Regions from separate parts of the Limnohabitans sp. TEGF005 genome, predicted to be linked through region 2. Evidence: predicted binding sites of a transcription regulator. Region 2 holds the regulator's gene; the other holds the start of a gene.
What was found. The regulator HrcA, encoded in region 2, represses chaperone genes, less so after heat shock. The targets are predictions, from matches to a motif close to TTAGCACTCNNNNNNNNNGAGTGCTAA.
Positions count from the first base shown of each region.

Region 1: a site for HrcA is predicted at 2,343-2,369, ahead of groES (co-chaperone GroES). Genes of this name have one in related genera too.

Region 1 is NZ_AP029226.1:340,018-344,365, reverse strand. Features, by position in the region: gene ACZ5RG_RS01575 (LpxL/LpxP family acyltransferase) at 1-673, opposite strand, end outside; gene ACZ5RG_RS01570 (lysophospholipid acyltransferase family protein) at 685-1,518, opposite strand; gene ACZ5RG_RS01565 (helix-turn-helix domain-containing protein) at 1,704-2,312, shown strand; gene groES (co-chaperone GroES) at 2,454-2,741, shown strand; gene groL (chaperonin GroEL) at 2,828-4,348, shown strand, end outside.
Region 2 is NZ_AP029226.1:2,030,382-2,034,729, reverse strand. Features, by position in the region: gene recN (DNA repair protein RecN) at 1-1,159, opposite strand, end outside; gene ACZ5RG_RS09785 (NAD kinase) at 1,163-2,056, opposite strand; gene hrcA (heat-inducible transcriptional repressor HrcA) at 2,085-3,089, shown strand; gene ACZ5RG_RS09775 (hypothetical protein) at 3,969-4,133, shown strand; gene istA (IS21 family transposase) at 4,218-4,348, shown strand, end outside.

The sequences.
Region 1 (4,348 bases), 1.4 Mb from region 2:
TGACCACCGGCACCACGCGGGCACCGACCACCTTGGACAAACGCGACAGCGAGGGCACTGTGGCTGCTTTTTCGACGCCCATGAAGGGCACAAAAATCGACTCCGTGCGCCCAAAGTCCATGTCGGGCGAAAGGTGCAAAGGCTCGCCTTTTTTGATGCCCGCCAAAATTTGGCGCATGCCCTGATGCCGAAAATAGGGCCGTACATTGCCTGACCGCTCACGCCCTTGGCGCACCCAAGCCTCGACCGCCGGACGCGACTGCCCCACAAAAATGAAAGCCACCGGCCCGGGCACATCCAACGATACCGCCAGGCCGCCCGCATCCAGACCGACAAAATGCGGGGCAAACATGACCAAGGGGCCTGGCGCTTGCAAAGCAGGCAAGTCGCCCACCCAGCGCAGGCGTTGCCGCACCAAAGCCTCGGGCGCGTGCCAAAGCCAGGCACGGTCCATCACCGACTGTCCAAACGAAATCAAGTGCCGAAAGGCCAAAGCCTCGCGTTCGGCGGCGGACAACTCAGGCAGGCACTTTTGCAAATTGACCTGCACAATCCGGCGGCGCTTGCCAGCCACATGCCACAACAGCCAGCCCAGCCCATAGCCAGCAGCCCTGACCCAAGACAAAGGCAGGCGCGCAAAAAGGCGCAAAAGAGCGATCAGCAAATTCACCATGGGATTTCAGCTCAGGCCTGGGCCTGCCGGGGATTCTTGTAACGGGCATAGCCCCAGATGTACTGCGAAGGGCATTGCAGGATCAAGGCCTCCATGGCCTGGTTGATCTGCACCACCGCAGTGTCCAGATCGTCTGACAGGGCATGACCCAAGGCCTGGGTGTGCAAACGGTAGCCGCGCCCCCATGGCAAGCGCTCGCCCCAGATCAACACCACGCGGGCACCGGTTTGCAAAGCCAGCCGGGCGGCCAGGGTCATGGTGTAAGCCGACTGGCCAAAGAAGGAGGCCCACTGCCCCATGCCTTCAGGCGGAACCTGGTCAGGCAGCAAACCCACCGCACGCCCCGAACGCAGCGCCTTGATCATGCTCCGAACGCCCGCCAAAGTAGTGGGCACCGCTTCCAGCCCAGTGCGCTGGCGGGCCAACGTCATGACTTCGCCCAAACCGGCATGGCGGGCGGGACGGTACAGCACCGTCAAAGGGCCGTGTTGCGCAGAAAACCGCAAGGCCAAGGCCTGGGCCGTGATCTCGAAGCAACCCATGTGCGGGGTCAAGAACAACACGCCTTGGCCGCTGGCATACGCCTCCACAGCGGCGCGGTCATCGGCCCAAACCACGGGCGGCGTGCTGCCCAGCCACAAACGCGGCAATTCGGCCGACATGCGTCCGGCTTGCCCCACGGCTTGCCAAACAGCGCCCCAGCCCAGACCTGCGCGGCGCGCATTGTCCAAAAACCGACGTCTGTAATGCCCCGAAAAACACCAAGCCAGCCAGCCCCCCACGCTGCCAAGAGCGTGCAGGGCCCACAAAGGCCATCGGGAAAAGAAACGGAACCAACTGAGCATGGGGGGTGATTTTGCCCTGAACTGACAACGACATCGACAAACCGGAGAAGGCGGGGGACAGCTACCTGTTTTTGTTCATTCCGCTACCGGTTCATGCCCCACCGCGACAGCAAAGCGCGCCATAACATTCAAAGGTCCCAAAAACTTCAAACCTCTCTTTGCACGGCTCACTTGAAGAATCCACCATGAAAAACACCCACATCAATCAAGCCTATTTCAGCACCAGCCAAGCAGCCAAAGTGCTGGGCCTGTCGGTAGGCACCGTCCAACGCATGGTGGAAAACGGCGTCTTCAAAGCCTTTATCACGCAAGGGGGACACCGCCGAATTTTGTCCTCGTCTCTCAGCCAGTATTGCAAGCAGCATGGCTGCCAGACTTCAACCACCGAGGTCGTCAGACCCTTGATTTGCGTTTTGCACGACAGCCAGCACCAACCCGCCGCTTTGGGCAAATTGGGCCAATGGGAGCAGGTCAAGGTCATCACCCACCCCTTGGATCTGTTGGGCATTCACCAGACTGTGGGGGCTTTTTTCATCGATGCCCGGATTCCGTGGCTGCACGCTTCGCCGCTTGATTTGCAAGAAAAACTGATGCACAACGCCCACATCGTCGTTTACAACAGCAGAGAACTGCCGCCCAGCAGCCCTTTGCACCTGTCCCCAAAAATCAGCCTGTTTGAGGGCGACATCAGCACCGACCTGGTTTTTGGCTACCTTTTGGGCACGGCGCACGCCCACGACGCAGATTCGGATGAGACAAACACCCTCCGTGAAAACACCCCAATGGCGGCTTAGCACTTGAAATGAGTCCAAATGCCCTTATCATTAGCACTCGATGGAGTTGAGTGCTAACAAGCGCCCTTCTCCTCAGATTTCAGCAGCACCCTTTTCAGGTGCTTTTGTTTTTCAACCCTTGTTTCAAATCCAGGAGATTCCATGAAACTGCGTCCTTTGGGCGATCGCGTGATCGTCAAGCGTATCGAAAGCGAAACCAAAACAGCCTCGGGCATCGTGATCCCCGATTCGGCTGCTGAAAAGCCAGACCAAGGTGAAGTCTTGGCCGTCGGCCCTGGCAAAACCAACGACAAAGGCGATCTGAAAGCCTTGACCGTGAAAGTCGGCGACCGCGTGCTGTTCGGCAAATACAGCGGCCAGACCGTCAAGGTCGACGGCGACGAGCTGTTGGTCATGAAAGAAGAAGACCTGTTCGCGGTAGTGGAATAACTTGCGGGACAGACCGAACGACGCGCGAAGCGCCCGTTCGCTCTGTCCTCAACTGATCAAATCAATTTAATTCAGGAGCTATCAAAATGGCAGCAAAAGACGTAATTTTCGGCGGCGAAGCCCGCGCACGCATGGTTGAAGGCGTGAACATTTTGGCCAACGCGGTCAAAGTGACTCTGGGCCCTAAGGGCCGTAACGTGGTTCTGGAGCGTTCTTTCGGCGCCCCTACCGTGACCAAAGACGGTGTGTCTGTGGCCAAGGAAATCGAACTCAAAGACAAGCTGCAAAACATGGGCGCGCAGATGGTCAAGGAAGTCGCTTCCAAGACGTCTGACAACGCTGGTGACGGCACAACCACCGCGACCGTGTTGGCTCAAGCCATCGTGCGCGAAGGCATGAAATACGTGGCTGCAGGCATGAACCCCATGGACCTGAAGCGCGGCATCGACAAAGCGGTTGCCGCTTTGATCGAAGAGTTGAAGAAAGCCACCAAGGCCACCACAACGACCAAAGAAATCGCCCAAGTCGGCTCGATCTCTGCCAACAGCGACCACAGCATCGGCGACATCATCGCCAAAGCCATGGACAAAGTGGGCAAAGAAGGCGTGATCACTGTCGAAGACGGCAAGTCTTTGGACAACGAACTCGACATCGTTGAAGGCATGCAATTCGACCGCGGCTACCTGTCGCCTTACTTCATCAACAACCCCGAAAAGCAAGCAGCCTTGCTGGACAACCCCTTCGTGTTGTTGTTCGACAAGAAGATCAGCAACATCCGCGATCTGCTGCCTACATTGGAAGCCGTTGCCAAAGCTGGCCGTCCTTTGTTGATCATTGCTGAAGAAGTCGAAGGCGAAGCCTTGGCGACTTTGGTGGTCAACACCATCCGCGGCATCTTGAAGGTCGTGGCTGTCAAGGCCCCTGGCTTTGGTGACCGTCGCAAAGCCATGTTGGAAGACATCGCTATCTTGACCGGCGGCAAAGTGATCGCTGAAGAAGTGGGCTTGACACTCGAAAAAGTGACTTTGGCCGATCTGGGCCAAGCCAAGCGCATCGAAGTGGGCAAAGAAAACACCATCATCATCGACGGCGCTGGTGCAGCTATTGACATCGAAGCCCGCGTCAAACAAGTGCGCGTGCAAATCGAAGAAGCCACTTCTGACTACGACCGCGAAAAGCTGCAAGAGCGCGTGGCCAAGTTGGCTGGCGGTGTTGCCGTGATCAAGGTTGGCGCAGCCACCGAAGTCGAAATGAAAGAAAAGAAAGCCCGCGTTGAAGACGCCCTGCACGCGACCCGCGCTGCTGTGGAAGAAGGCATCGTGGCTGGCGGCGGCGTGGCATTGCTGCGTGCACGTCAAACCGCTGGCGTCATCAAAGGCGACAACGCTGACCAAGAAGCTGGTATCAAGTTGGTGTTGAAAGCCATCGAAGCGCCTCTGCGCGAGATCGTGTACAACGCCGGTGGCGAGCCATCGGTGGTGGTGAACGCGGTGTTGGCCGGCAAAGGCAACTACGGCTTCAACGCCGCCAACGACACCTACGGCGACATGATCGAAATGGGCATTCTGGACCCTACCAAAGTGACACGCACTGCTTTGCAAAACGCA
Region 2 (4,348 bases):
CGCCTTGCATGCCCAGTTGTTGCATGGCACTGCTGACGGCTTGGGCCAGTGGCTTGGCCGCCTGTTGGCGTTGGCGAGAGACCGCTTTGGCTTCTTTCATGCAGGCTGTTTGTGCGGCTTGTTCGGCTTTTTGTAGGCTGTTCAGATCGGCCGCGGCATCGAGTTGGGCCAATTCTTGACGCCACGATTGGCGTGTCAGAGGCAATTCGTCGGGTGTTTTTTTGTAGCGGCGAGCCAGCGACAACCACTGGCCCATGCGTTCGTCGAGTTGGGCCAGGTGTGCTGGGTCAAGGTCGGTTTTGCGCAAGTAGCTGTGCAGGCTGTGTGCCACGTCTTCGGTTTGGGCTTGGGCCGAGGTCAGCAGGTCGGCCAGCGCATGGAACTCAGGCTCAAATTGCCCCAGCGACTGCAGTGTTTGAATGGCGCGTGACAACTGGCGCAACGCGCCGCCCTCGTCATCGCCTTCGAGCAAAAGGGTGGCTTGGTTGGCCCCGTCGATCAAGGCCTGCGCGTTGGCCAAGCGGCTGTGCTGTGCGCTCAGGTCTTGCCATTCGCCCGCTTGGGGATTGAGTTTTTCCAGTTCACCAATTTGCCAGGCCAGCCGTTCGCGTTCGTTGGCCAATGTGCTTTGCGCTTGCTGGGCTTCGGCCAGGGCTTGTTGGGCTTGTCGCCAAACTTGCCACGCGGCTTTGAGTGGTCGGATATCGGTGCCCGCATAGGCGTCGAGCAGGCCACGCACCGCGTCGGGTCGGGTCAGGCTTTGCCAGGCGTGTTGGCCATGGATGTCCAGCAGTTGTTCGCCCAGTTCACGCAATTGTGTGGCGGTGGCCGGGCTGCCATTGATCCAGGCGCGGCTTTTGCCCGAGGTGTCCACCGTGCGGCGCAGCAGCAATTCGGCGTTGGCATCAAAACCGGCGGCTTCGAGCCAAGCTTGGATGGCGTGCGTGGGCTCGAATTCGGCGCAGACTTCGCAGCGGTTGGCGCCTTCGCGCACCACACCCGATTCGGCGCGGGCACCCAAGGCCAGTTGCAGAGCGTCAATCAAGATGGATTTGCCAGCACCGGTTTCGCCGGTCAGCACGCTGAAGCCGCTGCCCAGATCGAGTTCGAGTTCGTGCACGATCACAAAGTCGCGCAGGGTGATGTGCGTCAGTGCCACGGCTTAAACGCCCTCGTTCCAGTGCATTTTTTTGCGCAAGGTGTCAAAGTAGTTCCAGCCTGCGGGGTGCAAAAAGCGCACTTTGTGCTCGGATCGTTGCACCGTGATGCGGTCACCCAGCATCAGTTCGGCCAGCGATTGCATGTCAAAGTTGGCGCTGACGTAGCGCCCAGCCACGATTTCGATGCTGATCTCTGACGATTCTGGCAACACGATCGGGCGGTTAGACAAGGTGTGCGGTGCGATGGGGGCCATGACCCAGCCACCAATGGACGGGTGCATCAATGGGCCGCCCACCGACAGTGAATAAGCGGTGGAGCCCGTGGGCGTGGCGATGATCAGGCCGTCAGCACGCTGGGTGGCCACAAAGCGGCCATCGACTTCGACGCGCAGCTCCACCATGCCGGAGGTGCCGCCTCGGTTGACGACCACGTCGTTCATGGCCAAAGCGCTGAACACGCTGCGCTGGTCACGCATGACGTGAGCTTGCAACAAGCTGCGGTCTTCGGTCTGGTAATTGCCTTGCAGCATAGGCTGCAGCACATCTTGGTAGCTTTGAATCGGGATGTCCGTGATGAAGCCGAGACGCCCCTGGTTGATGCCGATCAGGGGCAGGGCGTAGCGGGCCATCTGGCGACCAATGCCCAGCATGGTGCCGTCGCCGCCAATCACCAAACCCAAATCGCACTGCTTGCCGATCTCGGCCATCTCCAGCATGGGGTATTGGTTCAGGCCGGTGTGCAGGGCGGTCTCTTTGTCCAGCACCACATCGCAACCTTGGCGTGTCAGGAACTGGGCCACATCGTCCAGAACACGTCGCGAACTCTCAAGCCCCCCACCGTGGGCGGTGGTGTGGTACTTGCCAAAGAGCGCAACGTGACGGAATTTGGATCTCATCCGCAAATTACATCATTAAAATGACCGGATGCTAGATGATCGTGCCAAGTTATTGCTCAAAGCGCTGGTTGAACGCTATATCGCGGACGGCCAACCCGTGGGCTCGCGCACGCTCTCCAAAGCCTCGGGCCTGGACTTGTCGCCCGCCACCATCCGAAACGTCATGTCGGACCTGGAGGAGCTGGGTCTGATTGCCAGCCCGCACACCTCTGCCGGGCGCATTCCGACCAGCCGAGGTTACCGGCTCTTTGTGGACACCATGCTCACGGTTCAGCGCGATGGTCTGGAGACTCCGGCGCTGACGCCAGACCAACCGCAAAGGGTGATTGCCAGCGCAGCCAATTTGTTGTCGAACTTGTCCCACTTTGTGGGCGTGGTCATGACGCCGCGCAGACCGTCTGTGTTTCGTCACATCGAGTTTCTGCGATTGTCCGAGCGCCGTTTGTTGGTGATCATTGTTTCCCCTGAGGGCGATGTTCAAAACAGGATCTTGTTGACGGAGACGGACTACTCCCAAAGTCAGCTGCTGGAAACTTCGAATTTCCTCAACTCGCACTACGCCGGCATGGCCATTGAGCAAGTGCGCAGCCGGGTGCAGCAAGAACTGGTCAGTTTGCAAAGCGAAATCGCCACGCTCATGCAGGCGGCCGTCAAGGTCAGCACCGAGGCTTTGGCCGAAGACCAAAACGAAGTGGTCATCGCGGGCGAGCGCAACTTGTTGTCGGTGAGCGACTTTTCCAGTGACATGGGGCATTTGCGCAGGGCGTTTGATCTTTTTGAGCAAAAAACCCAGCTCATGCGCTTGTTGGATGTGTCCAGCCAGGCCGAGGGTGTGCGTATTTATATAGGCGGCGAGAGCCAGATCGTGCCCATGCAGGAACTGTCGGTCGTCAGCTCCCCTTATGAGGTGGATGGCCAGATTGTGGGCACCTTGGGCGTGATCGGCCCGACCCGCATGCCCTACGACCGAATGATTCAGATCGTCAACATCACCTCGCGCTTGGTCAGCAACGCGTTGAGCCAGTCTAAATAAATGGCCGTGTGGCCCGACTACAATCAGCAGCTGTAGTGGGGCGTTAGCTCAGTTGGTTAGAGCAGAGGACTCATAAAAATTGTGCACCGAGGCAGGAAACTCCTCGCGTGAATGGCGTCAAATTCGGTGAAAGCTAAGTGCAGCGATGCATACGCCAATGCCGAGCCAAGCGCAGTGAGAAATCACTGTGAAGGTGTAGAGACTAGACGGCGCCCGTCTAAGGCGAAAGCTACGATGAAGGCATAGTCCAGGGAGTGGCGAAAGTCACACAAACCAGAATCCTTTGGTCCACGGTTCAAGTCCGTGACGCCCTACCATTTATCACCCGTGAACTGTTCTCCATACCGTTCATGGAGCCTGCTGTGGCCCTGTAATTGCGCCATTCTTGAAAAAATCTCTTGGCCGTGAATGGTCAGGAAATCGGGAACGGGCCATTTTTTGCCCAGAAATCTCTCTCTTTCTCTGTTTTCTCTTGGTCGTATCCAAGGGCGCGACCCAGGATTCATGCGGGTTCGGACTAGGGAGTTTGATGTGAATTTTGCGTCCCATAAATGACTAAGGTACAAAATTCATTGCTGATTTAGGACGGCAGAGCCCGAACAGGCGTGTTTAGGCTGAAGGCGGTCGGTCGAGTTGCGGTGGCCTATGTCGGCGATCGTGAATACACGACATTGGCCCACGTGCGCGGTTTAATCGTCGCAGTTGGCCACAGCACGGATGTTGATGTCGACGAGAACGGTCGTTGCCCGTCGAGTCAGCCAACTTCAGCAGCGACATGTCGCCGCAGTCGACAGGGAAGAAAGTAACTGAGGCGGCCATTATTGAGCCTCTTTGTTTTAATACATGCTAAAGTTAACTGCATCTTAGTATCCACAACAGATGGAACTCGACCAACTCTTTGACACATACAGTCTTCGCGCGCGGCACCTGCCGACCGTGCTCGTTATCGCGCCGCCGCTGATGGTCGCGTCGCTGCTGTTTCCGAAGGTTTACGACCGTATGGGCGCAAGCATTGTTGCCGCCGACCGAAAACTGACCATCTAAACCTAGGAGTGCCGACTCAAAATTGACCAGGGTGTTCAACTGGCCTGCTGAAATATTCAGCAGGAGAGATAGAAGGTGATCACCATGGAAATGATAGGTAAGGTCAGGCGCATGAAGTTGCGCGAGCAACTCTCCAACAGCGAGATTGCCAAGCGCACGGGACTGTCGCGCAACACGGTCAAAAAATGGCTCAAAGCCCCTGGCGACCAGGCTCC